Regions from separate parts of the Rhizobium bangladeshense genome, predicted to be linked through region 1. Evidence: predicted binding sites of a transcription regulator. Region 1 holds the regulator's gene; each other region holds the start of a gene.
The links. The regulator LexA, encoded in region 1, represses DNA repair genes until DNA is damaged. The targets are predictions, from matches to a motif close to TGTTCNNNNTGTGTTCNG.

Region 2: a site for LexA is predicted at 4,675-4,692, ahead of J2J98_RS30410 (ImuA family protein). Genes of this name have one in related genera too.
Region 3: a site for LexA is predicted at 2,118-2,135, ahead of J2J98_RS02025 (DNA recombination protein RmuC). Genes of this name have one in related genera too.
Region 4: a site for LexA is predicted at 4,192-4,209, ahead of dinB (DNA polymerase IV). Genes of this name have one in related genera too.

The regions. Positions count from the first base shown of each region.
Region 1 is NZ_CP071612.1:2,036,827-2,044,623, reverse strand. Features, by position in the region: gene eno (phosphopyruvate hydratase) at 1-262, opposite strand, end outside; gene kdsA (3-deoxy-8-phosphooctulonate synthase) at 403-1,248, opposite strand; gene J2J98_RS09985 (VOC family protein) at 1,245-2,141, opposite strand; gene lexA (transcriptional repressor LexA) at 2,341-3,060, shown strand; gene J2J98_RS09975 (ComEC/Rec2 family competence protein) at 3,041-5,470, opposite strand; gene gltA (citrate synthase) at 5,761-7,050, shown strand; gene lpxB (lipid-A-disaccharide synthase) at 7,078-7,797, opposite strand, start outside.
Region 2 is NZ_CP071612.1:4,314,669-4,322,465, forward strand. Features, by position in the region: gene J2J98_RS20765 (error-prone DNA polymerase) at 1-2,242, opposite strand, end outside; gene J2J98_RS20770 (Y-family DNA polymerase) at 2,239-3,657, opposite strand; gene J2J98_RS30410 (ImuA family protein) at 3,698-4,654, opposite strand; gene J2J98_RS20775 (metallopeptidase family protein) at 4,817-5,254, shown strand; gene J2J98_RS20780 (DUF1737 domain-containing protein) at 5,278-5,484, opposite strand; gene J2J98_RS20785 (HpcH/HpaI aldolase/citrate lyase family protein) at 5,484-6,389, opposite strand; gene J2J98_RS20790 (hypothetical protein) at 6,502-6,735, shown strand; gene J2J98_RS20795 (VOC family protein) at 6,842-7,264, shown strand; gene leuD (3-isopropylmalate dehydratase small subunit) at 7,398-7,797, shown strand, end outside.
Region 3 is NZ_CP071612.1:410,713-418,509, reverse strand. Features, by position in the region: gene def (peptide deformylase) at 1-377, opposite strand, end outside; gene J2J98_RS02030 (globin-coupled sensor protein) at 475-1,968, opposite strand; gene J2J98_RS02025 (DNA recombination protein RmuC) at 2,168-3,391, shown strand; gene J2J98_RS02020 (ribokinase) at 3,476-4,375, shown strand; gene J2J98_RS02015 (methyl-accepting chemotaxis protein) at 4,615-6,975, shown strand; gene ptsN (PTS IIA-like nitrogen regulatory protein PtsN) at 7,149-7,613, opposite strand; gene hpf (ribosome hibernation-promoting factor, HPF/YfiA family) at 7,687-7,797, opposite strand, start outside.
Region 4 is NZ_CP071616.1:133,162-140,958, reverse strand. Features, by position in the region: gene J2J98_RS28435 (putative urea ABC transporter substrate-binding protein) at 1-702, opposite strand, end outside; guanidine-I (ykkC/yxkD leader) riboswitch at 778-887, opposite strand; partial or broken gene J2J98_RS28430 (helix-turn-helix domain-containing protein) at 1,329-1,610, shown strand; gene J2J98_RS28425 (DUF1003 domain-containing protein) at 2,161-2,712, opposite strand; gene J2J98_RS28420 (hypothetical protein) at 2,850-3,227, shown strand; gene J2J98_RS28415 (hypothetical protein) at 3,553-3,810, opposite strand; gene dinB (DNA polymerase IV) at 4,248-5,336, shown strand; gene J2J98_RS28405 (peptidoglycan D,D-transpeptidase FtsI family protein) at 5,753-7,519, shown strand; gene J2J98_RS28400 (cold-shock protein) at 7,753-7,797, shown strand, end outside.

The DNA of each region.
Region 1 (7,797 bases):
GGATCTGGTTTTCGGCATCGATGCCGCCGATCGCGTCGAAGATCTCGGTGTTGGCGGCATCGACCGCCTTCTGAACGCCCTTGCCAAGGTAGCGCTTGCCGCCGTCGCGCAGCTCGACCGCCTCGTGCGCGCCGGTCGAGGCGCCCGAGGGAACGGCCGCGCGGCCCATGCTGCCGTCTTCGAGATAGACGTCGACTTCGACGGTGGGGTTGCCACGGCTATCGAGAATCTCGCGGGCGATGATATCGGTGATTGCAGTCATGGGTTCTTCCTGCTCGGTGGGTGATAGGTCGTTCGAAGCCTGTCATAATCGAAGGCGTGCAAATTACAATGCCGCAATTTCCTGCCTTCGAACGGTATTATGTCGTGGCCTAAACCACGATCATGTCAGCCTGTTGAACGTCAGGCCTTGGCGATTGCGTCGAAGGCAAGCAGCTTCTCAAGCAGGCGCGGCATGTCCCTGAGATAGACCATATTCGGGCCATCGGACGGTGCGTTGTCGGGGTCCTGATGGGTTTCGAGGAAGACGCCGGCAATTCCCGTCGCGACCGCCGCACGCGCCAGCGTTTCCACGAACTCCCGCTGGCCGCCCGAGGAATCGCCCTGCCCGCCCGGCTGGGCAACGGAATGCGTCGCATCGAAGACAACGGGAGCGCCCATCGCCGCCATAATCGGCAGCGAGCGCATGTCGGAGACCAAAGTATTGTAGCCGAAGGAAGCGCCGCGCTCGCACAGCAGCACGTTTGGATTGCCGCTGGCGTTGAGCTTCTTCAGGACGTTCTTCATGTCCCAGGGTGCGAGGAACTGGCCCTTCTTGACATTGACGGCGCGGCCGGTCCTGGCGGCGGCGATCAGAAGGTCGGTCTGGCGGCAGAGGAAAGCCGGGATCTGCAGGACATCGACGATCTTTGCCACCTCCGCGCATTGCTCGGCGGTGTGGACGTCGGTCAAGACGGGAAAGCCGAATTCCTTTTTCAGATCGGCAAAGACCTCCATGCCCTTCTCCAAGCCGATGCCGCGCTCGGCCGAGAGGGAGGTGCGGTTCGCCTTGTCGAAAGAGCTCTTGTAGACGAGGCCTATGCCGAGCTTGCCGCAAAGCTCTTTCAGCGTGCCGGCCACCATGAAGGCATGATCGCGGCTTTCCATCTGGCAGGGGCCGGCGATCAGCGACAGGCGGCCTGTATTGGAAAAGGTGACTTGACCATCGCCTTCGCCGATCTTGACTTCGGAATTCGTATCGGAGCTCATCGTGGTTCCTCGAAGGCAAAGAGCGTGCCCTGGCCGGGCGCGGGCTTCACCAGAATGCGGTTGTTCTTACGCGTATACGTCACCCCGTTAGCAGCCAAATGCGCTTCTGTCACGGCAAGATCGGCGACATTGAAGAGGATTGCCCGGCCGCGCAGTCCTCGCTCGGCGGGTGAGACCGCGGTCTCGAAATAGGCCTCCAGCCCCTCCGGCGTCACCAGGCTGATCCTCGCATTCGAGGCCGCGATATTGACGCCAAACCCGGTTTTCTCGGCTGCCGATTGCGCTGCGGCAAGGCCGACGAAGGCGGCGAAAGCCGCCGGCTCCGGTGCGCAGAGCGCCACCTCAGCAATGCCGGTGACGCCATTGTCATGCCTTTCCAGCGAACCGCGATCGGCCGGCAACGGGTTGACGCGCTCGACGGCAAAGAGAAGCAGATCGGGCGCGCGGAGATCGCCGGCAAAAGCCAGTCTGAAGCTCCCGATGCTCTCGGAACCATCCGGCATTTTCATAGTCCGACTAAACTCCAGCATCTTGCCGGCGCTCGATCCCTTGTCGATGAAACTCTTATGATCGAGCCCGCAATCCCCGGTGCCGAAGGCTATCGCCGAAAGCCCCTCCTCGCCGCAGCGGAAGCGAAAGGCCTGGTTGCGGGCGGTAAAGACGTTACCCTGCCGCGCCGATAGCTCGCTCTCCTCGACGCTCGCTACACCGAGCGGCTCCAGATAGGTCTTGTCGGCAAAGAATACGCAGGCATTCTCCGTGCCGAAGGGGTGGCGCGCATCGGCGGCAACGGTGAAGCCGAGTTTCCCGAGCCTCTCGCGCGCCAGGTCTATATTGACGACAGGCAACACGACATGATCCAGCGGGTGCGGCTTGGCGGAATGGTCTTTCATAATGTCCCTCTCCCTGAAATGGCATGAGATGTGCGACGGCACGCGGTCAATTCAAGGCTTGCGCGCCAAATCCGGCGAATGAAAATAAAAATCTCAACGAGTTGACGGGAAGTTTTACGGAAATTTAGCTACTTGCAGAACACATATGGAACATATAGTGTCTGTTCTGGATTTGTTTCAATCACGGGGTCTGACGTCGATGCTCACGCGCAAACAACAGGAGCTTCTCCTTTTCATTCATGAGCGCATGAAGGAATCCGGCGTTCCTCCCTCTTTCGACGAAATGAAGGATGCTCTGGACCTCGCCTCAAAATCAGGCATCCACCGCCTGATCACGGCGCTAGAGGAACGCGGCTTCATTCGCCGCCTACCGAACCGCGCCCGAGCGCTCGAAGTGATCAAGCTTCCAGAGGCCTATAGCCCCAGTCTTCAACCGCGCCGCGGTTTTTCGCCGAGCGTCATCGAGGGCAGCCTCGGCAAGCCCCAGCCGGTCGCCGCCCCTGCTGCGGCAAAGGCGGTCGCAGACAACGGCAACTCCGTCTCCGTGCCGGTCATGGGACGTATCGCCGCCGGCGTTCCGATTTCGGCGATCCAGAACAACACGCACGACATCGTCGTTCCCGCCGATATGCTTGGCTCCGGTGAGCACTACGCGCTGGAGGTCAAGGGCGATTCGATGATCGACGCCGGCATCTTCGACGGCGATACCGTGATCATCCGTAACGGCAGCACTGCAAGTCCCGGCGATATCGTCGTTGCCCTCGTCGACGACGAGGAAGCAACGCTGAAGCGTTTCCGCCGCAAGGGCGCATCGATCGCCCTGGAAGCCGCCAACCCGGCCTATGAGACCCGCATCTTCGGACCCGACCGCGTCAAGGTGCAGGGCAAGCTGGTCGGCCTCATCCGCCGCTATCACTGACGCTGGACGGGCCGGAATCGGTAAAACTGTTGCTGCGCCAATCATAGGCGCGGTGGCGCATCCATGGCCGCGATAATGCATCGAAGGCCGTCGCGACCTCGAGGCCGCTCTCAGTGAAACGCAATTCGACCGAACCGGTCCTGCGCAGCGTTTCGCCGGTAAACAGCGCCGCACCCGAGCGGCAGCTGGCGAAGCGCAGGCGTACAGACGTCACGACAATATCGCCGGCATCGCAAGCGGGGCCGAGATAGGCGGCATTTTCGATGACGGTCACGATATGACCGTTTGCAAGCTTGGCTATGCACCAGGCTTTCCTGAGGCAGGAAAAGCTTTCCGCCTCAGCGCCGGCCGCGGCCGCCTGCATCGCGATCTTCGCTTCGTTCTGCTGCTCGCGGGAAAGCCTGAGGCGCCTCTCCTTATCCTCCGGGATCGCAGGACTATCCAGCATCCTCGGCGGATTATGCACCGTCAGAACGAGCGCCCTCTGCCACTGATCGAAGATGAAATCCGGCGGCCTTTCGCGATTGGAGGCCATTGCTGCCGGCGTGACGACCGCGACGAGCGCGCCGTCTTCCGAAATCACCAGATCCGCCGGCCGGGATGCCGGCAGAACCACTACTGCAAGCGTCGAGACGGCGATGAGAGCGGTGCCGACCTGGCGCAGCCGCGTCCGCAGCAAGGTCATCAGCAGGAAACCTGCCACGGCCAGCGTGAAATACCAGCTGGGCAATCGACCGACGCCGATATTCCCGCCCCAACCGGATATCGTCTTTGCCACCACGATCACCAGATCGAGGCCGAATCCGACCACCTTCCAAGGCAATATATCAAGCCCGAAAGGCATGAGCAGCATCGCCAACAACCCGGCCGGCATGACGATGAAGGAGATGATCGGCATGGTCGCGAGGTTTGCCGGGAGACCATAGGCCGTCAGGCGATGAAAATGCTCGATCGAAAACAGCGCCGTGGAAAAGCCGCCGATCAGCGAAGTCAGGAAAACGCCGCTGAAAAAGCGTGCGACCGCAGCGGCCAGCAGCAGGGCCGGCATTTTCGGCAGGGCGCTTTCGCCGACGCGCCGTTCCTTCCACAGCTGATAAGCCGATACCAGCGCCAGCGTCGCGGCAAAGGACATTTGAAAACTCGGGCCCAGGACTTCGGAAGGTGAGATCGCAATGATAACAAGCGCGGAAAGAGCGACGTTGCGCAGGCTAATCGACGGCCGGTCGAAGAAGACAGCAATCAGCATAATGGCCATCATGATGAAGGCGCGCTCTGCCGAGACGGCGAAACCCGAGATCAGAAAATAGGCCGTGACGGCGATGAGCGCTCCGGCGGCGGCGAATTTCTTGGTCGGATAGGCCTGAGCGACACCGGGAAAGAGGCTGAGCAGCATCCTAAAGCCGACGAAGAAGATGCCGGCCGACAGAGCCATGTTGAGGCCTGATATAGCGATAATATGGGCAAGGCCTGACTGGCGCAGCGCGTCCGTCGTCTCGTTCGAAATCGCGCGCCGCTCGTCGGTCACGAGAGCGGCGGCAAATGCGCCTGTGTCGCCAGGCAGGATCGAGCGTATGCGATCGCCGATGCCGCTACGCAGCCTATAGAGCCACTCGAGCAGGGCATCGGAACTCCATCTCGCCTCCGGCGGCGCCGCCTGCGCTTCGAGCTTCGTCGGCGCGCCGTAGAAGAAGCCGTTCGCACCGACGCCATCGAAATAAGCCCCGAAGGAAAAATCGTTGAGCTCGGGCAGCGCCGGGCCTGCCGGCGGCGTCAGCCGTGCCCTGCCGGTGATGATATCACCGATCTCGAAAGGCACATCGGCGCCGCGGGCGATGACGGTTACCCGCCTCGGCGGCCGCTTCACCTCCGGCTCGGCGGTGCCTGTGAGGGCAAGAATATAGCGCCATCGCCCGCGATCGTCGCCTTCGCGCCGCTCGACGCGGCCTGTCACCGTCGTCGTCACCGATGAATCGAGCATGACGGTGGAGACCCGCCAGCTCTCGAACTGAGCGCAGAGCATGCCGCACACCATAAGCGCCAGCGTCAGAAGCATTGTCTGCAACACCGGCCGTGCGCAGCCCGCGACGAAAACCGCAACCGTCAACGTCAACAGGCCGAGCAGCGATGGAACGACCGGAATATCTGTCGCCGCCAGAAACCAGAAGGCGGAGCCGGCGCCGAGGAGAACCGGCGAGAATAAAAGCAGGCGGCCGTAGTCCACCTCCTCGCTCAGCATGCGAACGCCGGCACGCGATAATCGGGTGATTGCGGCCGTCAGCCGGTGTCGTAAAGGTACCGAGGACTGGGTCGTTGCCGGCCGCGTCCCAGCGGCAGGCGTATGAAAGGGCGTGGGATCGGCTGGGCCGACGCCCGCCTTCGGCCGCAATTCGGCTATCGTCATTTCCTGCATGCGCCGCCCGAGGTCATTCCGCCCAGCCCCCAGAATGCAACCTTAACGCAAATCCGGCAAGAATAATCGATTGAAATATGTGGGAAAATCGTAAGCGGCAAAAGGTCAGTCGAATCATCGGCTTCCGCTATGCGTGCGGCTCATCGCTGCAGTGCCTAAAAGGTGTTGCCGCAATGCACAAAATGCCGTCACGGTAACTTGGCATTAGCGTCCCGATCATATAGCTATCGGAAAGGACGCTTAACCCCTATGGCGCTTTTATGGCGCCACCGACATTTCGGAGGATCAGCATGACGGATCAAAGCGCTACAATAAAAATCGGTGACAAATCAGTCGACCTTGCCGTTAAAAGCGGCACGATCGGCCCGAGCGTCATCGATATCGGTGCCCTCTACAAGAACACCGCCTCCTTCACCTACGATCCGGGCTTCACTTCGACCGCATCCTGTGAATCGAAAATCACCTATATCGACGGCGACGAGGGTGTCCTGCTGCACCGCGGTTATCCGATCGAACAGCTCGCCGAGCATGGCGACTTCCTCGAGGTCTGCTACCTCCTGCTCTACGGCGAACTGCCGACCGCTGCGCAAAAGAAGGATTTCGACTATCGCGTCACGCACCACACGATGGTGCATGAACAGATGACCCGCTTCTTCACCGGCTTCCGCCGCGACGCGCATCCGATGGCCGTCATGTGCGGCTGCGTCGGCGCGCTGTCGGCCTTCTATCACGACTCGACTGATATCACCGATCCGCACCAGCGCATGGTCGCCAGCCTGCGGATGATTGCCAAGATGCCGACGCTTGCCGCCATGGCCTACAAGTACCATATCGGCCAGCCCTTCGTTTACCCGAAGAACGACCTCGATTACGCGTCGAACTTCCTGCGCATGTGCTTTGCTGTTCCCTGCGAGGAATATGTTGTCAATCCGGTGCTTGCCCGCGCGATGGACCGCATCTTCATTCTGCATGCCGATCACGAACAGAACGCCTCGACCTCGACCGTCCGTCTCGCCGGTTCGTCGGGCGCCAACCCGTTCGCCTGCATCGCCGCCGGCATCGCCTGCCTCTGGGGCCCCGCTCACGGCGGCGCCAACGAAGCGGCGCTCAACATGCTGACGGAAATCGGCTCGGTCGACCACATTCCGGAATACATCGCCCGCGCCAAGGACAAGAACGATCCGTTCCGCCTGATGGGCTTCGGTCACCGCGTCTACAAGAATTACGATCCGCGCGCCAAGATCATGCAGAAGACGACGCATGAAGTGCTCGGCGAACTCGGCATCAAGGACGATCCGCTGCTCGAAGTGGCGATGGAGCTGGAGCGCATCGCGCTCACTGACGAATATTTCATCGAGAAGAAGCTCTACCCGAATATCGACTTCTATTCCGGCATCACGCTGAAGGCGCTGGGCTTCCCCACGACCATGTTCACCGTGCTCTTCGCGCTTGCCCGCACCGTCGGCTGGATTGCCCAGTGGAACGAGATGATCGAGGATCCGGAACAGCGCATCGGCCGTCCGCGCCAGCTCTATGTCGGCGAACCGAAGCGCGACTACATCCCGGTTTCGAAGCGCTGATCGCTTCAGGACTCAAAAAAAACCCGGTCAGGAATGGCCGGGTTTTTTCTTTTTCAATACGTCGAGAAGGATTTCGGCGGCGTGTTCGCCCGGCGGCTTTTCCGTCTGCATGCGCTGCCAGATGAGCTCGTAGCCTTCCTTCATCGCCTTGAGCTGAAAGGTGTCAGCCGACAGCCTTTCCATCCACCGTGCAAGGCTTGCGCCGCGAACGATGTCGTTCAGATATTCCGGCACGACCGGATAATCGGCGATCAGGTTCGGCAGCGCGCCGGTCCAGGTCTTGATGCCCGATGTCAGCATGCGCATGATCCAGTCGACCTTGTAGGCGGAGACGACGGGAACATCGGCTAGGGCAAGTTCAAGAATAACGGTTCCGGACGCCGCCATGGCTGCATCGGCCTCGGCAAAGGCTTTCCATTTTGCTTCCGCGCCGATGACGATCTCCGGCTTTACCGCCCATCCCGCCGTCATTTTCCGGACAAGCGCCTCCTTGTGCGTCACCGTCGGCAGAACGAACCGTGTCGGCCCGTTGCGGGTGACAAGTTCGTTCGTTGCGACCTCGAAATAAGGCAGAAGCTTCTGTATTTCGGAGGAGCGTGAGCCGGGAAGAAGCAGGATCGTGCCGGTGCCGGGTCGCCTTCCCACGCGCAGGCGGCGCGTCTCCTGCAGCGCTGGGTCGGCGACCAGACGATGCCCGACATAGGTTGTGGCGGGGCCATTCAGGCGCTGCATCGTTGCCGGTTCAAA
Region 2 (7,797 bases), 2.1 Mb from region 1:
AGCAGCGTTCGGCGAAATCCCTCGGATAGCCTCTGCTGGTCATGCCATTGATCAGATCGTCCTTGAACTCATTGACCTTTCCCAACCGCTTGAAGGTCGCCATCGAGCGGCGCAGGCGGTCGGCCTTGGCAGGTGAGAATCCCGCCGCCGTGATCGCGATCTGCATCGCCTGTTCCTGAAACAGGGGCACGCCGAGCGTCCGCTTGAGGATCGGGATCATCTCGTCTTTCGGATAGTCGATCTTGAAGCCGGGAGAATGCGACTGCTCCCTCCGGGTCAGGTAGGGATGAACCATATTGCCCTGAATAGGTCCCGGACGGACGATCGCCACTTCGATCACGAGATCGTAGAATCGTCGCGGCTTCAGCCGGGGCAGCATGCTCATCTGCGCCCTGCTTTCGATCTGAAAGACGCCCAGCGTGTCGGCCCGGCACATCATGTCATAAACCGGTACGCCCTCGTCTCCGTGTTCCCTGTTGCCGAGATCGGCAAGGGTCTTCTTCACGTCATAATGCAGTTCGAGCAGTGAAAAAGCCTTTCTGAGGCAGGTCAGCATTCCGAGAGCCAGAACGTCAACCTTCAGGATCTTGACGTTGTCGAGATCGTCCTTGTCCCATTCGATCATGTAGCGGTCCGGCATCGCCGTCTTCATGATCGGCACGACTTCATCGAGCCGGTCCCGTGTGATGACGAAGCCGCCGACATGCTGGGTCAAATGACGCGGAAATCCGAGAAGCTCGGACGCATAGCGCAGAACGTTTGATGTCACCGGATCCGAAATCTCGAGCCCCGCCGCCTTGGCATCACGCTCCGACAGATTATCCTCCGACCAGCCCCAGACCAGGCTGCTGATCGCCGACTGGACGTCCTCTGAAAGCCCGAAGGCCTTGGAGACCTCGCGGCCGGCGGAACGGGTGCGATAGGTGGTGACACCGGCCGTCAGCCCGGCATGCTCCCTGGTATACTTTCTGTAGATGTACTGGATGACTTCTTCGCGCCGGTCATGCTCGAAATCCACATCGATGTCAGGCGGCTCGTCGCGATCCATCGAAATGAAGCGGTCGAAAAGCAACGTGCTTTTGGTCGGATCGACTTCCGTGATCTCGAGGCAATAGCAGATGACTGAATTGGCGGCAGAACCGCGGCCCTGGCACAGGATCTTCAATTCATAGCGTGCATGCTGGATGAGCTTATGGACCGTCAGGAAATAAGGCTCGTATTTCTTCTCCCGAATGAGATTGAGTTCATAGTCGATCTGGGTCTGGATTTCAGAAGGAACGCCATCCGGATAGCGCTTCTTAGCCCCCTCCCTCGTCAAACGTTCGAGGGTTTCATAAGGTGTCTCGCCAGGATCGTTTTCCGGCGGATAATTGTGTTTCAACTCATCGAGCGAAAACGAAAGTCTGCCGAAAAATGTCCCGGTATTGGCAATCGCCTCCGGATAGTCCCGAAAGAGCCGGGACATTTCACGTTGGCCCTTGAGATAACGCTCGGCATTCGGAGCAAGAAGAAAACCTGCCTCGGCAATCGGCACATGCTCGCGGATCGAGATGACAATATCGGAAAGGGGACGGCGATCCGTATGGTGATAGAGCGGCTGATTGGTCGCGATGACAGGAATGCGGTAGCGGGCGGCGATCACGGAAAGTGCTGCGAAAACCTGCCTGTCGCGGCCATCATAGGCAGGCGCCAGCGCCACGTGAAACGCCTTGCCGAAACGGTTCCGGAAACGTGCGAGACAGGCTTCCAATTCCTGTTGGGCCGCAAATCCTATGGCCGCGGCCTGGCTGGGAACAAGGGCGAGCATCATCTCGTCTCCCCATTCCATGATATCCGCCTCGTAAAGCAGGCAGGATCCCTTTTCTGCTCTCAGATTTCCCGCACTCAGCAAACGGCAGAGATGCGCCCACCCTCGCCTGTTCTCAGGATAGGCAAGGATATCAGGCGTTCCATCCGAAAAGACGAGGCGGGCGCCCGGCTGAATCCGAATTGGGTCGAGAACCTTCTCCTCCTCTCTGTCATCGAGATTCTTCTCGTACCTTCTTCTGAATTTCTCTTCGATCTCCTGCGCCTGCGCATGCGCCCTGACGACGCCGGCAACTGAGTTCCGATCGGCGATTCCAAGACCGGAAAGTTTCAGTGCGGCGGCCTGCACCACCATTTCCTCAGGCTTCGAGGCACCCTCCAGAAAGGAGAAATTGGTGCGGGCGCCGATCTCGAAAAATGCAGGTGCCGCGCTCATGCGAAAATCCCATGCATGAACCAGCGCGGCGGCGGCTCTTCACCGTAAAAGCCTTCGCGGTAAATCCAGAAACGATGCCCGGAATTGTCTTCGACACGGAAATAGTCACGCGTTTTGGCGTCGGCGCCATCGATCCACCACTCCATGGCAAGCCGTTCCGGGCCTTCGCTGCGCTGAACCTGATGCTGAATGCGGCGCCACCGAAAACTTTGCGGCGGCCCCTCCGGGACTTCGGCAAGCAAAGCCTCCACCGGTTCCGGCTTGGCAAAAAGCCTCAGGGGCCGCTCGCTCCGAGCGGGGAAAAGACGACTTTCCCCGCTCCTGCGCTGCGGCGGAAAATTCTCCATGAGTGGGCATGCGATAACCGCACGCTCCGGCACATGGCTTTCGCGGAGCTGAAAGCTTTGAAGACAGTCCGCGCCAAGGCGCGCCGAGACGCGGTCGATGAAAGCTGCAAGCGAGATCTCTCTTTGCCGGCCGCCATCGAAATCGCCCTGCGTGTCCTCGAAGGGCTCATGGCGCACGACATTCAGCCGCAGGATCTCGAAACCGTATCCGGCATCGAGATCGTCATGGATTGCCTGCAGACGCTGGGAAAAAAGATCCGCGATCCGCTTCGGCTCCCTGAGCGGCCGTGAAGCGCCGACAGAAATCCGGAAAACCCGGCCATCGACCCGAAACAGCACGAGTTCGAAGACGCGGCCGCCGGCGCCGCGGGCTTCCAGGGAGGGTTTCAGCGACATGGCGATCTGGCCGGCAAGGGCGAGAATATCCTCTTCGGTGCCGATCGGTTCGGCCAGCCGCCGCTCGGCCGAAAGGCTCGCAACCGGCAGGCGCGGCGAAACCGGTTCCTCGTCATGTCCGAGCGCCTGATCGAGCCGCAAAAGCAAGCTTGCTCCAAAACGGCGGGTCAGCGGCGCCCGCGGCGCGTTCATGACATCGCCGATATATTTGAGCCCGAGCTTCTTCAGCGATGCCACGGTTTCTTCGTTCAGCCGAAGCGCGGCGACCGGCAGCGGCGCCAGCACATCTTCCATTTCCTCGTCTTCGATGACGCCGCCATTGCCGAAACGGGCGACGGCCGAGGAAAGGCCGGGCGAAGAGGAGATCGAACCCTGGACGTCGAGCCCCATATGGAAGAGCCTGAGGAGAATATCATTCAGCAGCGCTCTCTCGCCGCCGAAAAGATGGGCGCATCCGCTAATATCGAGAAACAGCCCGTCTCGTCCGTCGATCGCCACCAGCGGCGTATAGCGGTCGCACCAGTCGGCGATGGCTTCGAGCAACCGCGCGTCGGCGGCCGGATCCTCCTCGACGATATCGATCTTCGGGTGCATGGCGCGCGCTTCCGCGACGCCTTGACCCTTCTTCAGGCCAAGCGCTTCCGCGGCCTCGTCCAGCGCCGTCAGCCGCATGGCATTCTCGTGCTTTCCGGCGCAGACGATCGGCGCAGCCTCAGGACGCCCTTTCAAACGCCAGGAAAGGCCCCATTTTCTGCGGGCGATCCTGTCCGTCGGAAGATGCGGAAAGCTGAGCGCCAGGATACGCTGACCGTTCGTCTGGAGTAAGAGCGTGCCTTGGTTCGCCGATGGGGAAAAACTGACGTTCATGAGGGTTCCACTCCAGAAGAAGGGAGAGCGGAGCCGGGTTACGGCTCTTCTCCAGGCTGAGACGAAAAACCGGATTGCCGATGCTGCCGGCAAGCCTCGATCCATCTGACAGAGCCCGCATGCCGGACGGTGCGGGCTGGGCAAGCAGCCGGAAGACGGCGCTGCTTGCCTCCTCCTCTCCCGCCTGCCGAAGCAGGAAGAGAGGCCGGCCGGCCGCCTTGGCGCGAAGACCGAGCCGCCGGCTCTCGGTCAGACCGAAATGTACAGGATTGCCCCTGATCTCCAGGATGACGACCGAAAAGGCACCGCTTTCCACCGCGGTTTCCGCAAGCCAGAGCGCCTCATCGAGCTTGCGCGGCAAAGCCTGCAGGAAACGCTCGGGCCGCAAGCCGAAATCCTGCAGACCTACCGCATAGGGAAGGCCAGCCTCCATCGTCGAGACCGTATCGCCGATCCAGAGTATTGGCGAACAGTCGCTCGCCTCCTCCTCCACCCGCTGCAGCAGCGCTGCGGCCGCAAGTGCGAACCCACAGGCGGCTCCCGCATCCCGCAAAAGCGTGGAACGGATTTCCGTTATCGCATCGAGCGGCAGCCCGCCTTCCATCGCTTCGTCGAGCGGTGTCACGCCGAACGGCAGGCGCTGTCCGCGCCCATTCCGTTCCGCATCCTGCCGCCCGGTCCTCCCCGAAGCCAGGGCTTCCCGCTCCGCTGCCGCAAGTGCCGGCGCAGGTTTTCCTTCCAGCTTGGCGATGGTTTCGCGGAGCGCAAAAAGCCGCTCGCGCGCCAAGGCGTTCTGCGCCATGGCGTTTACTCCGTCCGTCTTGTTCCTGTTATGTTCTTATGGATTCCAGAGAGCTGAGGAAGAGTCAACAACCATTTTCTATGAATTTATTCCTGCCTTTGATTCCGCACTCGAAAATCGGCGGCAAAGGTTCTATATGGGCCCGCAAAGGAAGGAATATTCATGGCCCGCATAGACCAGAGCGATGATTGGCGGGACCGCCATGCGCCGACGATCAGCACTTTCGAGTCGCTGGCCATGGAGGCTTACAGCCATCTGCCCGATGAATTCCGCCAGCTGACGACCAATCTCACGATCGAGATCGAGGATTTTCCCGATGACGACGTTTTCGAGGATATGGCGCTGGAAACCCCTTTCGATCTGCTCGGCCTTTTCGAAGGCAGGGGCATTTCAGAACGCTTCACGGTGGAAACCGGCGAAATGCCGAACCGCATCCGTCTCTACCGGCGCCCCATCCTCGATTACTGGGCCGAGAACGACGAGACGCTCGGCGATATCATCACCCACGTCCTGATCCACGAGATCGGCCACCATTTTGGGCTGAGCGACGAGGATATGGAGCGGATCGAGGCCAGCGCCGAGGAAGCCGCCGAACGCTGAAACCGCGCGTCCGGCAGAAGACGCTATTGCTCGGAGAGCTTCATCTCCGGATCGTAATCCTTGCCTTCGACAGTCTTGACGACTGCCTGGCCGCACTGCATCGCGCCGGTTGCCGCATTGAAGGCATAGGTCGGCGAACCCTCCAGCGACCAGCCCTTGTTGAGGGCGGCGGTGACCTTGTGGCAGAAGGAAGCGTCGTCGGGGCCGGTCAGGAAGCGATAGAGTTTCATCAGGCGGGCTTTCTTGCAGAAATCAGGTGAGCTTTATGAACCAGAGCTTCGGCCTGGACAAGATGCAGCCGCTCGATCATCCGCCCGTTCGCATTGATGACGTTGAGGCCCCTGGCAGCCGGATCCGCAAAGGCTGATATGATTGCCTGCGCTTCGGCAATCTCCTCCTCGCTCGGGCCGAAATGCCGGTTGGCGGCCGAAATCTGCGAGGGGTGGATCAACATCTTGCCGGAAAAACCCATGGCGCGACCCTGCCCGCATTCGACGTCGAAACCTTCGGCATCCCGGAAATCGTTGAAGACGCTGTCGAGCGCATCAAGCCCATAAGCCTTGGCCGCCAGGATGATCTGCATCAGCCAGGGCACGAGAAAGCTTCGCCCAGGCTGCGACAGGACGTCCGTTTCCTTGCGCAGGTCGTTGAGGCCGACGACGAGGCAATCGAGCCGTGCCCCCGGCATGCAGCCGGATTCGGCGATCGCCCCGACATTCAGCACGCCGCGCGGCGTCTCGATCATCGCCCAGATGCGCAGCTCCTCCGGCGCCTGTGCATCGGCAAGCAGATCGCTGGTCTCAGCGATAACTCGAGGCTCGTCCACCTTCGGCAGGAGAACGGCGTCGGGCAAAAGCGCCTTGACCAGATCGAGATCCGCCGCCCCGAATTCAGATGACAAAGAATTGATGCGGATGACCCTTTCCTTGCCCGCAAGCGGCGGCCCGGCAAAAAAAGCACGCAGATTTTCCCGCGCTTGCCCCTTGTTCTCGGGCGCGACCGAATCCTCCAGATCGAAAATAACGGCATCACAATCAAGGGAATGGCTCTTTTCGAGGGCGCGCAGATTGATGGCGGGCACACTCAGCACCGAGCGGCGCAGACTTAAGGAACGGAAAGGCGGGATTTGGTTCATCAGCCATTAGTGCCAAGCTTCTCAGAACGCGGCAAGACAACAAAAAGCCATGCTTGCCTTGCAGACAGAAAAAAGAAGAACCACATTCCTTTCGGTAGAAAGGTTTCAAACCATGCAGAACATTCGCTCCATCTTCTTCATGCTTGCCGGCGCCACCTTCTTTGTCGCCATGCTGCTTCTCACCTTCTCGGTGACGCTTGCCGTCGGCGGCATCCTGACCGTGCTCATGGTCGGACGCGCGCTTTCGATGAAGATGAAGCCCGCCCCCGTCCGCGCCAAGGCAAACAACGGTAAGCCGGAAATGCGCATCTGGAACGATGGTCGCGGCACGATCATCGATCTCTAAGACCTGCCTTCAAAAAACTCGCCGACACTGTCGGATCATGCTTCCGTGATACGTCTTTGAAGCAGCCAGGCTTTCAGCCGGCGCTCAAAAACGATGGAGGACGAGCATGGATACGACGACGGAAAACAAACCGGCCAAGTTGCCGCCGGTGAAGAATGGCCTGCTGCCCTATCTCACTGTCGATGGCGCAGTAAAAGCCGCGGAATTCTACAAGAAGGCCTTCGGCGCCGAAGAGGCCCACAGGGTGCCGGTCGATGAAAGCGGCCGGACGATGCACATTCATCTCTATATCAATGACAGCTCCTTCATGCTGGCGGATGCCTATCCTGAATACGGCCATCCCTTCAAAGGCCATGAAGGCTTCGCCATCCAGCTTGTTATCGACGATATCGATTTCTGGTGGGATCGTGCGGTGGCCGCCGGCGCTGAAGTCGTCATGCCGGTCGAACTGATGTTCTGGGGTGACCGCTACGGCCAGCTTCGCGATCCGTTCGGCGTCCTCTGGGGCTTGAACGCGCCCGCCGAGTAACAGGCCGTGCACCGTCGCCAGGCCACGCGAACGTCGCGTGGCCGCCACTTTAGAAAGATTCTCCTTCATTTCGGCAAAAAACTGGACTAGATGCACATTCAGGAAAGTAGATTTGCTGAATGGAGCATGGGTCATGGATAAATTCGTGAAGCTCACGGGCGTTGCAGCGCCCCTGCCGGTCGTCAACATCGACACCGACATGATCATTCCGAAGGACTATCTGAAGACCATTAAGCGTACGGGTCTCGGCAAGGGCCTTTTCGCCGAAGCCCGCTACAATGAAGACGGCTCCGAAAATCCCGATTTCGTGCTGAACAAGCCGGCCTATCGCGACGCCAAGATCCTTGTCGCCGGCGACAATTTCGGCTGCGGTTCCTCGCGCGAACACGCTCCTTGGGCGCTGCTCGATTTCGGCATCCGCTGCGTGATCTCCACGAGCTTCGCCGACATTTTCTACAACAACTGCTTCAAGAACGGCATCCTGCCGATCAAGGTCAGCCAGGAAGATCTCGACAAGCTGATGGACGACGCCT
Region 3 (7,797 bases), 1.6 Mb from region 1:
GCTTCCACCATCTGTTCCTTGCCCTCGCGATCGAGATATTTGACCGAGACGACAGCCGGGCGCTCGACCTCCGCATAATAGTCCGGAATGGACAAGCAGCCTTCCTCATAGACCGAGCGCTCGTCGGACGATTTGACGATCTCCGGATTGATGAAGACTTGCGGCTGCTTCTCCTCGCCCTCACGAGAGACGTCGATGACCAGCATGCGGCGCGGCACGCCGATCTGGATTGCGGCAAGGCCGATGCCCGGCGCGTCGTACATGGTTTCCAGCATGTCGTCGGCAAGGCGCTGCAGATCGGCATCCACGCGTTCGATCGGCTTGGAGAGCTGACGGAGAAGGGGATCGGGAAGAATGATGAGTGGCTTGATGGTCATGGGCGTTCCCATAACCCATCTTTTCCCGCTATGGAATTATCCGGTGGGCGGGGAAGACGCTTTTTTGTCTCCCCGCCCCGAATTTCGCCATAAAGTCTCAGGCCGCCTGGCGCGCAGCGACGACGGCATGGCCTTCCGGCCGGGCGCGGAAGCGGCGCAGCAGCTCGATCAGCTCATCCACCTCATCCTTGAGGCGGCGGGTTTCCGCCGAAGTGCGCTCGACCATGCCGGAATTCTGCTGGGTGATTTCGCCCATGCTGCGGATCGCCACGCTGACCTCGTTGACGCCGGTCGCCTGATCGCGGGCGGCGGCGGCGATATCGGCGACGAAGCGGTTGATGATGTCGATGCGGCTGATCATGTCGTTCAGCGCTTCGCCGGTGCTGGAGACGATGCCCACGCCCTCATTGACCTGGCTCGAGCTTTGCGAGATCAGATTCTTGATCTCCTTGGCAGCTTCGGCCGTGCGCTGCGCGAGCTGGCGGACTTCCTGGGCAACGACGGCAAAACCCTTGCCCGCATCGCCGGCGCGCGCCGCCTCGACGCCGGCGTTCAGCGCCAGAAGATTGGTCTGGAAGGCGATTTCGTCGATGACGCCAATAATTTTGGATATTTCGGTGGAAGACTTCTCGATGCCGGCCATTGCCGAGACGGCGCTGGTGACGAGCTCACCTGAATTCTTCGCCTTCTGCTGCGTTTCGCGAACGGCGTCCGAAGCCTTCTCGGCATTGGCGGCGGTCTGGCCGACGCTGACGGAAAGCTGCTGCAGGGCGGCCGAACTCTCCTCGACGCCCGCTGCCTGCTGGGCGGTGCGCAGCGCCAGATCGTTGGTCGCATTGGCGATGACGTCAGCGCCGCTCATGATATGGCCGGACGTATCGCGCACGGATGCAAAGGACTGGCGAAGGGCGCTGACGGCGCGGTTGTAATCCTCGGCCATCTGCCGGAAATTGCCCGGCAGGTCGGACGGCAGGGTGGCTTCGAGGTCGCCGTTCGACAGCGCTTCGAGACCGCGACGCAGCTGCTCCAGCGCCATTGCCTGATCGGACTCGGCTTTCGCCCGCTGCTCTTCCAGGTCCTGACGTTTGGCCTCAAGCGTCTCGAGGTAGACCGAGATGGAATAATCCATGTCCAGCATGCCGGCCTTGATGACTGCCGACAGCTTCTCGGCGAGCAGCTTGCCCTGCTGGCGTGCGAAGACCGACGGCCACTGCTTCTCCATGATGCCCTTGACGAGTTCGGACATGACAAGGGCATAGCCACCGACGTACCAGCGCGGCTCCAGCCCGATGCGGGCATGGGTGCGGCCGACCGCCGTCACGCCGTTAACATAGGTCTCGTCGAAAGCGCCGCTGGCAAGATTGGCCCAATGATCCTGCTGGCGCTTCTTGGCATGGCCGACATGGTTCTTGTCGGCGAAAAAGCTGGAGACGGCGGGGGTCCTGGCGACCTTGGCGTAAAATTTATCGAGAGCGCCGCCGATGAGCTCGGTGATGACAGGCCTGAGATCTCGTATCGACTTTCGCGACGCGTCGTCGAGTTCGATGAAATCCAGGCGCTGCCTGAGGCTGTCGGTCTGTCGGGATGGCATTGGGATCTCTGTATTTGTCGCAAAGGCGCGGGAGGGAGTTTCTGTGCCGCAGGTTTGGCGAATATGGTTGAACAATCGTTAAAGCTGGCCGGATTTCTTCTGCCGAGACCGAAGCGCGACATGTTCAAGATGTTGGGGACCGGCGATTTCGTTCACGTTTTGATCTTCATCGCGTCGTTTCTTCTGTTATGGTTGCGGCATGACCGTCAATTCCGATTCGCTCGCCTTTTCCGTCGCCTCGATCAGTCCGGCCATGCTGGCGCTTGCCGGCGGCGTTCTCGTCGCCCTCGTGCTTCTGGTGATAATCCTTCTCTTGCGCGGCGCCAGCCTTCGCCGCGAGCAGGCGGAGGAGGCGAGCCTGCGGGCTGGCGAAAGCGAGGCACGCATGGCCGAGCTTTTGAAGATCCAGGCGGAGATGCAGGGCCGCATCACGGCCATGGCCGAGGTTTTCGGCGCGCGGCAGAGCGAGCTCAACCAGGCAATCAGCCAACGCCTCGACGGCATGTCGCAACGCGTCAGCTCGACGATCACAGAGCAGACGAAGTCTACGCACGAGAACCTGCAGCGACTGCAGGAGCGGCTGGCGGTCATCGATGCGGCGCAGAACAATATCCAGACGCTCGCTAAGGACGTTGTCGGACTGCAGGCCATTCTCTCGAACAAGCAGACGCGCGGCGCCTTCGGCCAGTCGCGAATGGAGACGATCGTCGCCGACGGCCTGCCGATGGGTGCCTACGCCTTCCAGCAGACGCTCTCGAATGGCTCGCGGCCGGACTGTACGATCCGCATGCCGAACGGCGCGCCGCCGCTTGTCATCGACGCGAAATTCCCGCTCGAAGCCTGGAACGCGATCCGCGACGCCGGCAGCCCAGAGGCCACCAAGATCGCCAGCCAGCAGTTCCGGCGCGACATGGAGATCCATATCCGGGATATTTCCGAGAAATATCTGATTCAGGGAGAAACCCAGGATACCGCCTTTCTCTTCGTGCCGTCGGAATCGATCTTCGCGGAGATCCACGAGAACTTCGAAGCCCTCGTGCAGAAGGCGCACCGGGCGCGCATCGTCATCGTCTCGCCATCGCTGCTGATGCTTTCGATCCAGGTCATCCAGGCGGTGCTGAAAGACCAGCGCATGCGGGCGCAGGCGCATCTGATCCAAGGCGAGGTGGCGCTACTGATGGACGATCTCGGCCGCCTCGACGAGCGGGTGCGCAAGCTGCAGGGCCATTTCGCCATGGCGCAGAAGGATATCGACATGGTGGTCACGTCGGCCGACAAGCTCACCAAGCGCGGCGCCAAGATCGAGGCGCTGGAATTCGAGGCGGGCGGCGACGCCAAGCCTGCCCGCGAGGGCGAGGCGCCGGCCAAATCCGTGGAAAGCCGCACCGGCCTTCTCAAGCTTCGGGTGGTTGACGAGGAATGACCGCTTCGGGCAGTGTCTGCCCGCATTCTATCAAAGAATTGGAGCATGATGTCGCCCGCATGCTCCAAAGGACGGGACATCCTCATGATTACAGTTTTCGGGTCCATCAACATGGACCTCATCGCCACGACGGAGCGCCTGCCGAAGCCCGGTGAGACGGTCGCCGGCAACGGTTTTGCAACGGCTGCCGGCGGCAAGGGCGCCAACCAGGCGCTGGCAGCGCGCCGCGCCGGCCGCTATGTGCATATGGCCGGCGCCGTCGGTAAGGATGCTTTTGCCGCCGATGCGCTCGCCCTGCTCGACGAGGCGGGAACCGACCTCTCTCTCGTCAAGCATGTCGACGGTCCCACAGGCACGGCGCTGATCCTCGTCGGCGGCGACGGCGAGAACATGATCGCCGTGGTTCCTGGGGCCAACGGCCTGGTCACGCCCGGGGATGCGGAAATCGCGATCGGCCGCATGAACGAAGGCGACATACTGATGCTGCAGCTCGAGGTGCCCGTCGCCGCCGTCGAGCGCGCGCTCTCGGCTGCGCGCGCCAAGGGCATCACCAGCATCCTCAACCTCGCTCCCCTGATCCCCGATGCACCGCGTCTCGGTCGCCTGGCCGATATCGTCATTGCCAACGAGACCGAGTTCGAGCGGCTTGCCGGACAGAGCGACATGGGCGCAGAGGCGCGTGAGGCAGCACTTGTCCGCCTACACCAGGAAACGGGCCAGACGCTGATCGTGACGCTCGGCGGCGACGGGGTCATCGCCATCCGCGAGGGGGCAATATCACGGGCGCACGGGCTGGCGATCGATCCTGTCGATACGGTCGGGGCGGGAGATACCTTCTGCGGCTATTTCGCCGCCAGCCTCGACGAAGGACTCGACTTTCCCACGTCGCTGCGCCGCGCGGCGGTCGCCGGTTCACTCGCATGCCTCAAACCAGGCGCGCAACCGTCGATTCCCTTGAGTGAGGAAGTCGCAGACAGGATATAGCCTGGCCTCCTTGCGAAAAGCTGCCGGATCTCCTGCAATTTCAAGGGGATTTTTGCGGCTTTCCTCACATATACCATTAAAGTTTCACTCAAATTTAAGAGGTCTCCGGCGATCTTCCCGGTGATCGCCGGATCTTCGCGCTTGCGGATCGCGGCTCATGCGGCTGCTCCATGACGGAGCGATGCCATCGCTCCTGTGCCGAAGAATGCCCGTTCGGCGCATCCTTGCCCGAGGAACCCATGTTCATTTTTCGCATGAAATCGCTTGCGGCGAAACTAATCGTCATCACCGGCATAGCCATCGCGCTTGTTCTCATCGTTTCGAACTTTTTCCTCATCGGCCAGACCCGGGATCGCGTCCAGACGCTGACGATGGATCAGGCCAATCTCGAGGCAAAGTCGATCGCCAATGAAATCGCCGCCAATGTCGGCGAACTCGCCAGCGCCGCGCGCAGCATGTCGGGCGTCATCGGCCGCGCCCATGAAGGCAAGTCGCTCGATCGCAAGGGCATGATCAACGTGCTGAAAGCCAATCTGGAACAGAATGCCTTCGCCTTCGGCAGCTGGTTCTGTGAGCAGCTCGGTGCGCTCGACGGCAAGACCACGGAGATCGCCAATAATAACGATGAAGGCACCAACAAGAACGGCGCCTTCACGCCCTACTGGTCGAAGACCAGGGATGGCGGGATCCAGTATTCGACGTTTGACAATGATTATGCTGCCGAATGGTGGAAGCTGGCTGCGGACAGCGGCAAGGGCGCGATCACGACGCCCTACCTCGCCGAAGGAACTGAAGTACCGACGCTGCTGACTTCCATTGCCTATCCCGTCATGTCGGGCGGCAAGATGATCGGTGTCGGTGGCGTCGACATCTCGCTGAAGTCGCTGACCGACAAGCTGCAGGCGCTGCACCCCTTCGGCTCCGGCCGCGTGACGCTGCTGTCGCAGGCCGGCAACTGGATCGTTGCGCCGATCCCCGACCTGATGACGAAACAATACGACGGCGAGGGCGCTGACGTCGTTAAGTCAGCCCTGTCGAATAAGCAACCCGGTCTTGTCAGGAACCTCACCTATGACGGCCTCGACCCCTTCGACCGCGTCGTCTATCCGTTCGAGGTCCCCGGCGTCAACGCCACCTGGGTCGTGCTCGTCGACGTCCCGCATGCGGTGATCAACGCGCCGGTTGAAGACCAGACCTACATGATGATCGCCACCGGCCTGATCGTGCTCGGTGCGGTGATGCTCGCACTCTATTTTGCCGTCCGCTCGCTCGTGCAGCGCCCCCTCGGCAGCCTTGTCGCCAGTGTCAAGTCGCTCAGCGATGGCGAATATGCCGAACCCGTCGCTGCCCAAGACCGTACCGACGAGATCGGCTCGGTTGCAAAGGCGCTCGAGGGATTCCGCTTCAAGCTCGCAGACTCCAAGCGCCTCGAAGAAGAGGCCACCCACCAGCGGCAGGCTGCCGAGACCGAGCGCAGCCGCTCGGAATCGGAACGGCAGCAATCGGTGTCGCTGCAGCGTCATATCGTTGCGACCGTTGGCGCCGGCCTTTCCGAGTTGTCTCAGGGTAATCTGGGTTACCGCATCACCGAAGAGTTTCCGGGTGAATACGGCAAGCTGAAGCAGGACTTCAACGCAGCGCTTGCGAGCCTTGAAGAGACCATCAACACGATGAATCTCAGCGTCATCAACATTGGTGCCGGCACCGGCGAGATTAGCAACAGCGCTTCCGACCTCGCCAAGCGCACCGAGCAGCAGGCGGCAAGCCTGGAAGAGACGGCCGCGGCGCTCAATGAGCTTACCGCGCAGGTCGATTCCAGCGCCGAGAACGCGCGTACGGCAGCCGACAACGTCAGTCTCGCCTGCCAAGATGCTGAGAAATCGGGCGAAGTGGTGCAAAAGGCAATCGCCTCAATGCAGGGGATCGAGCAGTCTTCGACTGAGGTTTCGCGGATCATCGGCGTCATTGACGAAATCGCCTTCCAGACGAACCTCCTGGCGCTGAACGCCGGCGTAGAGGCGGCACGCGCCGGCGAAGCCGGCAAGGGTTTTGCCGTCGTCGCTCAGGAAGTTCGGGAGCTCGCACAGCGTTCGGCCAATGCGGCCAAGGAGATCAAGACGCTGATCAACACTTCGGCCGTCCAGGTCAAGGAAGGCGTCGATCTCGTCGGGCGCGCCGGCGGCACTTTGCACAAGATCGCCGAACAGGTGATGGGCATCAACAGCCTCATCCGGCAGATTTCGGCCTCGGCCAGCGAACAGGCCGTCGGGCTGAAGGAAATCAATCAGGCCATGAACCAGATGGACCAGGTGACGCAGCAGAACGCGGCGATGGTGGAAGAAGCGACCGCCGCCAGCGTGGCGCTCAACGACGAGGCGCAGACGCTGAAGGCGCTCGCCACTCGCTTCAGGGTCTCGGGCTCGGCCAACGCGGCTGCGCTCGCCTCCATGGCGAGGCAGATGCGCGCGCCGGCTGCGGCCACCTCGCATTTCACGGCAGCTCCTGCGGTCCGCCATGCGGCCGCCCCGGCGACCCGCCGAACCACACCTCAATCGCATGCCTCGGCTGCCGTGGCCCAGGACAACTGGGAAGAGTTCTGACCGTTCAGCCCTGCATAAATAAAAAGGCGCCTGCGAAATCAGGCGCCTTTTTTCGTTCACGGATCGATGCGGTTAGAGCGGTTCAGCTTTTCACGGAAGCGCAGAACCGCTCTAACCTTTTGGATTTACGCAATTCCGGACGGAAAACCGCTTCACACTTTCCTGGAATTGCTCTAGGCGGCGTTCGACGTCTGCTCCTCGTTGAGGAAGGCATAGATCGCCGAGGCGGAATCGGTGGCCCGCAGCTTTGCAACAAGGTCCTGATCGCGCAGGACGCGGGCGATGCGCGACAAGGCTTTGAGATGATCGGCGCCGGCGCCCTCCGGCGCAAGCAGCAGGAAGACCAGGTCGACGGGCTGATCGTCCAGCGCTTCGAAATCGACCGGCTGCTCCAGCCGGGCGAAGATGCCGACGATTGAATGAATGTTCACCAGCTTGCCGTGGGGAATGGCGATACCGTTGCCGACACCGGTCGAACCCAGGCGTTCGCGCTGCAGAATGACGTCGAAGATCTCCCGTTCGGAGAGCCCGGTGATCCTCCCGGCTCTTGCCGCCAATTCCTGAAGCAACTGTTTCTTGGAATTTACTCTGAGGGCGGGAATGATCGCATCCTGATGGAGCAAATCTGCCAATGCCATTTCTTTTTCCTTCTGTCGCCGGGATCAGTCGATGCGAGGAGCGGCGGCGATACCGCCGCTCACCACCCTGATCTCAGCCTTTGATATTGGCCGAATCGATCCAGCCAATATTTCCGTCATGCCGACGGTAAACGATATTCAAATGTTCCTTGCCGGGGCTGCGGAACAGGAGAAGCGGCTCGTC
Region 4 (7,797 bases), on a different replicon from region 1:
CGCCTTGCCGAAGTTCGGGTTGTCCTTCAGTACGCCGCTATTGGCGACCATCAGATCGATGATCTCACCCGGCACTTCAGAACTGTCGAAAACCTTCTTGGCAGTGGGATCCTCGAGGATGGTGGAGACCAGCGGGTTCCAGGTGACGACAGCGGTGACGTCAGGCGTCTTGTACGCCGCGACCATGTCGGCATCAGACGTGTTGACCACCTTCACATCGCGCTCCGCCAGCTTGATGCTCTCGAGCGCACGGGCGAGCAGATAGTGCGAGACGGAGAATTCGACGAGATTAACGTTCTGGCCCTTTATGTCGGCAAGACTCGCCTTGTCTTTCAGGATCACGGCGTCATTGCCGTTCGAAAAGTCGCCGATGATCACGGCGGTCGTATCGACGCCGCCCGCAGCCGGGATCGATAAGCCGTCCATATTGGTCAGCGTCACGGCGTCAAAGGCGCCGGCCGTGTACTGATTCATCGACTCCACGTAGTCGTTGAACTGCGTGACTTCGATCTTGATTCCATATTTGTCCGCCCATTTCTTGACGATGCCATGGTCGGCCGCATAGCCCCAGGGCATCCAACCGACATAGATAGACCAGGCGACCTTGAAATCCGTCTTCTGTTCCGCCTTTGCGGAACCGAGCCCCAGCATCAGTGATACCGCCAGGGCTGTGGTTGAAACGATCTTCGAAAAAGTCTGCATTGAAATTCCCCTTCTGCTTTTCTTCAAAAGGGATCGGGCAATGACCATCGTGCCACCAATCCCTTGGCTTACGAGGTCTCCCGGGCTTTTGTCCCGCCGTGCACCCGACGGATTTCTCCCCGCCGGTGGTGGCTCTCGGACCAGCCGCGCTTGTGTAATGCGCCGGAACCCTAGCCACCAACTCGGCAAATTACGTGCAAGAGGTGTGCCAGCTTACAAGCTGTTGATTTTTCTGACGTCGTTTCCGTGGCTATTTTGCAGTGTGTACACTTGGTAGCATTTGCTTAATATTTGAGCGACGAGAGCGAAGCGCGCCGCCTGTAGGTGGGTCACCCACAGCGCAAGCCGCATTATTATCCGGTGATGTCGATTCAGCCTACGGGGACGTGACCTATTCAAGGGTTTTACCTTCGAAGCCCAAACTCCCCGAGCGCGACGTTGATGGACAGGATCGCCAGAGACGACTGCGGCTGATGAAGCCGCCGATGATGAGCGCCGCTCTGCTAAGTTCAAGTTCCATAATGTCGATTACGCCAGATTCGCATGTAGCCGCAAAGTTGAAGTGTCCTGATTCTGCAAAGTTGGAATGTCAGTCTCCCCGCGTTTGATGGCCTGGGAGATTGCGGATGGGACTGATTGCGATGAGCGAGCGTGATGTGCAGCGGATCGAGGTTTTGTCGAAGGTGATCGCCGGCCGGATGACGATGGTGTCGGCGGCACATTTGCTTGATCTGAGCGAGCGCCAGGTGCGGCGGCTGCTGGATAGGATCAGAACAACCGGCGCGGCATCGATCCGGCACAAGGCGATCGGCCGGCCGTCGAACAACCGGATCAGCGATGGTGTTCGGGATTATGCGGTGACGCTGGTTCGTGAACGTTATGCGGATTTCGGCCCGACTCGGCGTGCCGTGTGGCAGCCCAAAGTGACATTCTACTTTGCGCAACGGCGGACACTTCAACCTGACCGCCACACCCCATGTAGCCGGGGTGGGTTCAACGATGAAGTGCGACTTGCGATAGATGCCAATAGGTTATCAGGCGACAGTTGGGCCAGTTAGAGATGCGACAGTCTCGCCTCTCGACGCGCTGGTCAATGCCAACGTTAGGAGCGAGAATCAGCCGCACGTCGTGACCACAATTTTGAGCAAACCGGCCCCAGAAGCGACTGGTCGCGCAGACTTCCATCGCGACGATGCACGGCGACTGTTCGCTCAAAAACTGCTGCAATCGAGCTCGAGAAAGAACCCGTTAAATAGCACCGCCCCGCCGCGATCCGTTGCACAGACTTGGAAGCTCCGTTTTGCAAGGTCGATCGCAAGGATACGTCTTGCTGTCATCTGCCTCTCCTTCGCGAGCGCCACCACGACGCTGAGCGGACATCATAAGCTGACGCAGGCCGAAGGGGGCATCCACCCCATCAGTTCAGGTGCCGGCCGAACATCAGCCCGGAGCCGAGCTTTATTTGTCTTCGCCTTCCGCCTGGATGCGATCCAGCACAGCTTCCGGAGCAATGTCTTTTTTGAGCTCTTCGACTTCATGATCTGCGGCGGTCGGGACTTCGAGCCTCTTTGCAATAGCTTCGACCATGGCGATCAGGCGTGTCGTTTCGTGCTCATTTAACAAGCTGACTTGAAGGTCGAGGTCGGCCCGGATGTCGTCCTGTGCAGCCATTCGGTTCTGGTTGATCAGGACAAACGTGGAGAGAAAGATCGCCTCGACCGACGCCTCCATCGCAAGGATCACTAGAGAGGGGTCCCAGGGTTGCACCTGTGGGATCCATCCCACATTTGCGATGATCCAGACGCCATAAAAAACGATATGAATGTAGACGAACAACATTGAACCCGCAAACTTGCTGACCGCAGCAGCAGCACGCTCCTGAGCAGATGCTGCGTTCTGGCTCTGCCGGCGGCGCCGCATGATGGCTTCGATGTTGCGGGCTAAGGCGGGTGTTAATCCTGCCGCGGCCGGCGTTGTTGGGCTTTTGCTTTCCGGATGGTCGTCGTTCATTGCGTAAGTCCTGGGATTGAAATTGGGTTAGCCAAGTGCGGAAGATCGACGGCTCCGGTCTTGCTGTGTAAGACGCTGATGAAGATTGGGTGCGGTGATTGCCTTACCACCGGAGCAAGGTTGTGGCGCAGAGGCCAATGCAGTCCCACATCACGATCCTTTTGCTTCCATCCATGTCTCTCAATGGACGAGCATCCGAAAGGTTCAAGGACGGTCTGGACCGAGCTGAACGCGACGTGCCCGTTACTCACGAAAGTGATTGTTTCGACGACTGGATTAGTGTCCATCCAGGTCTTGTTGGTGATGAAAATGTCATCGGAGGTGCCAAGATCGGTGATGAGATCGCCGACGCACACTTCAGACATTCCATAGAGCGGCGATGTCTCGATGACCCTTCCGCCATTTTCATCGAACCGGTGGACGCCCTCGCCGACATGCCCGCGTGGTTATTCTGGGCGGAGATCTTAGGTCTCGAATGTGCCGAGGCCGATAGCCGGGATCATCTCCCCGATTGAGAACGGGCCGCATCACAGCGAAACGGTCATGAGCAACACGCCCGACAGCCCCTATATCTCCATGCTCCTGGAGACCACACAACGTTTATCGTTCCAACTCGGATATTCGGGCTCGAAAGCGATGAGACAGTGAGCAATCTCGCGACGAGATTTCGGCCTGCGTACGGTTAGGGCGCTGATCCCCGCCAGGCCACGCCGATCAGGAATTCCCGTTTTCGCATGAGCCTCCCCTCTCTCCGGGCAGACACCATTTGAGAGTCGCCGCGTGGTGGCAAGGTGTGATCTGCTTCACCGGAAAATGCTGAGGAGCGGCGCGCGGAGGCATCTAAAATGCGTTCCTGATCGGAAACATGTCTTCGCCGTAGTGGTGAAGCCTTGTGTGATGCCGTCGGCATAACCACCGCACCCTCAAAGGCTCGTCGTATTGATCGTGATGGGCATCAACCGCTTCGACCCCGCACACCTCACACGTCTGCTTTTCCAACTCGCCTGTCTTCACTGCTCGCTGCACAGCAAGGTGAGCATCATATTTGCCCGGATTGGCACGACGCCAATTCGCTTGGCGGGTATCGGTTTTCAGCATCGTTGCAACCTGCTTTGTATAAGTCTGTGCTCTCGTCTGACAGGTATTTGTATCACAGCCTCACGTCTTACTGCTGGGCTCCATCATGAAAATTTCTGCTTTCGGACGCCATTGCAGTTTGGCATATCAACTCGACCGGCACGCTCTCAGTGACCGTTATGGTGCGCATGGCCATGAAGTCCAGGACAAAGCGGTTATGGGTGTTGAGGTTCACGGGGCTCCTGTCAGGAGGACAGAGCAATCATCGCACGATTCCTGCCAATTGTGAAAGCGGAGAGGAAAGGCAGTGGGTGGCGCCGATGCCACATCTGATGGACGGTAGTTTCGCAAGCTGCGACACGGCGCCCATCGTAACGGTTGATATCGCGCACAAGCCTGCTATGTTCCCTTTTTGTTTTCGGCGCGAGTTCAGATGCCGATTGATTGGCGAAGCCGCTATGAACGAAAAGAGTTCACCTCCCGTCCGAAAAATCGTGCATGTCGACATGGATGCCTTTTATGCGTCGGTCGAGCAGCGCGATAATCCGGGACTGCGCGGCAAACCGATCGCCGTCGGCGGATCGGCCGCCCGCGGCGTGGTGGCCGCAGCGAGCTACGAGGCGCGCGCCTATGGCGTCCATTCGGCGATGCCATCGGTGACCGCCAAGCGCAAATGCCCGGATCTGATCTTCGTGCCGCCACGCTTCGATGTCTATAAGGCGGTGTCGCAGCAGATTCGCGAAATCTTCGCCGAATACACGCTACTGATCGAGCCGCTCTCACTGGACGAGGCCTTTCTCGATGTCACCGAAAATCTCAAGGGCATGGAGATCGCCACCGAGATCGCGTCGGAAGTCCGCGCCAGGATCAAGCAAGCGACCGGCCTCAACGCGTCCGCGGGAATTTCCTACAACAAGTTCCTGGCAAAGATGGCAAGCGACTTGAACAAGCCAAACGGCCAGGCGGTCATCACCCCGAAGAACGGGCCGGCCTTCGTCGAGGCTCTCCCCGTCAAGAAATTCCACGGCGTCGGTCCGGCAACGGCCAAAAAGATGCACGGGCTCGGGATCGAGACCGGCGCCGACCTCAAGGAGAAGACGCAGGAGTTCCTCGTCGAACATTTTGGGAAATCGGGACCCTATTTCTACGGCATTGCCCGCGGCATCGACGAGCGCCAGGTCAAGCCGAACCGGGTGCGCAAATCTGTCGGCGCGGAGGATACCTTCTCACAGGATCTCCACGCCTATGAGCCGGCCCGCCAAGGGCTTCAGCCGCTGATCGAAAAAGTGTGGGGGTATTGCGAGGCCAATGAAATCGGCGCCAAGACGGTGACGCTGAAGGTCAAATATGCCGACTTCAACCAGATCACCCGCAGCAAGACGGTTCCGGCACCTCTGGCGGCGATCGCCGACCTCGAAGAGATAGTTGGCCTCCTGCTTTCACCGATCTTCCCGCCGCGAAAAGGTATCCGTCTGCTCGGCGTGACATTGTCGTCATTGGAGCGGCGCATCTCAGCAACGGAGCCGCAATTGAGGTTGGCGCTTTAGACGCCAGCATCGGCTGGAAAAAGCGCCCGCGTGGCGCTTGACCCCGAATGTCCCTGCCGGCAGCGGCCGGAGGATTTCCTCTTCGCAAGTTTATGTGGTCCGGGTAGCGCCGCAGAAGCTGTGGTCGAGCTGTTTAGTGCAGGCGCCGCGACTTGCTTTTGAAAGGTATCGAACGGTCGACCTCACTATAGGAGCGTGTAAGATGACCACGATCTCCGCACGGTTCGCCTTTAGGTCGAGAAGCTGAGTTCCGTCAGGAGCGGGCCCGCGCGACTTCAAAACCGCAAGGCGTTAACGCTCTTCTAAGACATAGGGTGCAATTTTAGACGTTAGTGCTCCAGGAGAGACAACCCGAAATCGTGTCGCGCTTCGGGCGATGTTTCTTTGATTTCAGTCTTCACCTCTGAATGATCTCGATGAGTCTCATTGCCCGCATATTGAAGGTCAAAAGCCGCTCTCATATCCTGATCACCAGACCAGAAAGCGGGTTGTTTCCGGAAAAAATCCTCGGCACAAGAAACAAGCGGGGTGGCCAGGCAAGGCAGCGCTTGGGAATAACGGTCGGCGCTTTCGTCTGCGGCTTCCTGCTGATTGGTGGGCGCCTTGTCCAGTACGGGCTTGCCGAGGAGCCGACGACCGCCTCTCTCGGAAATCCAAGTGCCGTTGCGTCGCGGCCTGATATCGTCGACCGCAATGGCCAGCTACTGGCGACCGACGTGAACATGGTCTCTCTCTACGCAGATCCCCGACGGATCATCGATGCCGACGAGGTAGTGGAGAAGCTCGCCGCCATCCTACCGAACCTCGACTGGCGAGACACACATCGGAAGCTGAGGACGGATAGCGGCTTTCAGTGGCTGCGGCGACAACTGACACCACGGCAGCAGGCTGATATCCTCGCCCTCGGCATTCCCGGCATCGGGTTCAGACCTGAAAAACGCCGTTTCTATCCCGGCGGTCGTTCGGCGGCACATATTGTCGGCCACGTGAACGTCGATAATCTCGGCCTGGCCGGCATGGAGCGTTATCTCGACCAACAGGGTCTAGCCGACCTGCGGGCCATCGGAATGACTTCGGGCGTTTCGCTCGAGCCCGTCAGGCTTTCGATCGACATCCGCGTTCAGAACATCGTGCGCGACGTCGCCGCAAAGGCGATGAACGCCTATCAGGCGGAGGCGGCCGGCGCTATCGTTCTCGACGTTGAGACAGGTGAAGTTCTGGCAATGGCTTCGGTCCCCGACTACGATCCTAACGAGCCGTCGCGCACGCTGACTGACGGCAGCGTCGACAAGGAGTATGAGAAGGGCTGGTTCAACCGCATCAGCAACGCCACCTTCGAGATGGGCTCCACCTTCAAGAGCTTCACGCTGGCGATGGGCCTGGACGCCGAAAAGATTACTCTAAATTCTGTGGTCGATGCATCGCGGCCGATCCGCATGGGCGGCTTCACAATCAAGGATTTTAAAGGCAAGAACAGGCCCTTGACGATTCCGGAGGTCTTCCAATACTCGTCGAACATCGGCACCGCGGCCGTCGCGGACATGGTGGGGATAGAAGGCCACCAGGAGTTCCTCACCAGACTCGGCCTTCTCTCGAAGATGGAGACCGAGATGCCGGGCGTGGCCACACCGACCCAACCGCGCACCTGGAAGAAGATCAATTCAGTCACGATTTCCTTTGGCCATGGCGTAGCGACAACGCCACTTCAGACCGCCTCAGCAGCCTCGGCACTCATCAATGGCGGCAAACTTATTCCGCCCACCTTCCTGCCACGGTCGCCGGAACAGGCCGCGACGCTGGTGAAAACCGTTGTCAAGCAAAGCACGAGCGAGGACATGCGCACCCTCTTTAGGAGGAACGGGCAGAAGGGATCGGGCCGGGCGGCCCAAGTCGAGGGCTTCGATATTGGCGGCAAGACCGGAACCGCCGACAAAGTCGTCAATGGACGCTATGCCAGCGACCTCAACTTCAACGCCTTCGTTGGGGCCTTCCCGATGGACAAGCCGAAATACATGGTCCTTTCGATCATCGACGCGCCGAAGACTGGCGTGCACGGCGGACGAACCGCCGCATCCACTGCGGCGCCGATGGTGAAGGCGATTATCGCTCGTGCCGCTCCTCTACTCGGGGTTCAGCCCCGTTTCGGTTCAAAGGATGCTCCCTATTCTATAGAAAGCTTTTGAGCTTGCACGTCGAAGGAAGAGAGCTGCCCCAATGAAGTCGGCCGCACAAGTCCCTTGTACAAAGCTACGGCTGCCGCCTTGGAAAAAAGGCCTCATCCGGCTCAAGTTGACGAGCCAGCCTCGTGGAGATTTTCGAATCATTGCATGGGCGAAAAGCTTTCCGTTGATGGCAGCGCATTCGCGTTATACGTTCAGCCCGTGTGCGTTTGGTGCGCAAGCGAAGAGGAATTGTCATGCCTACCGGAACTGTTAAATTTTTCAACGAAGATAAGGGATTT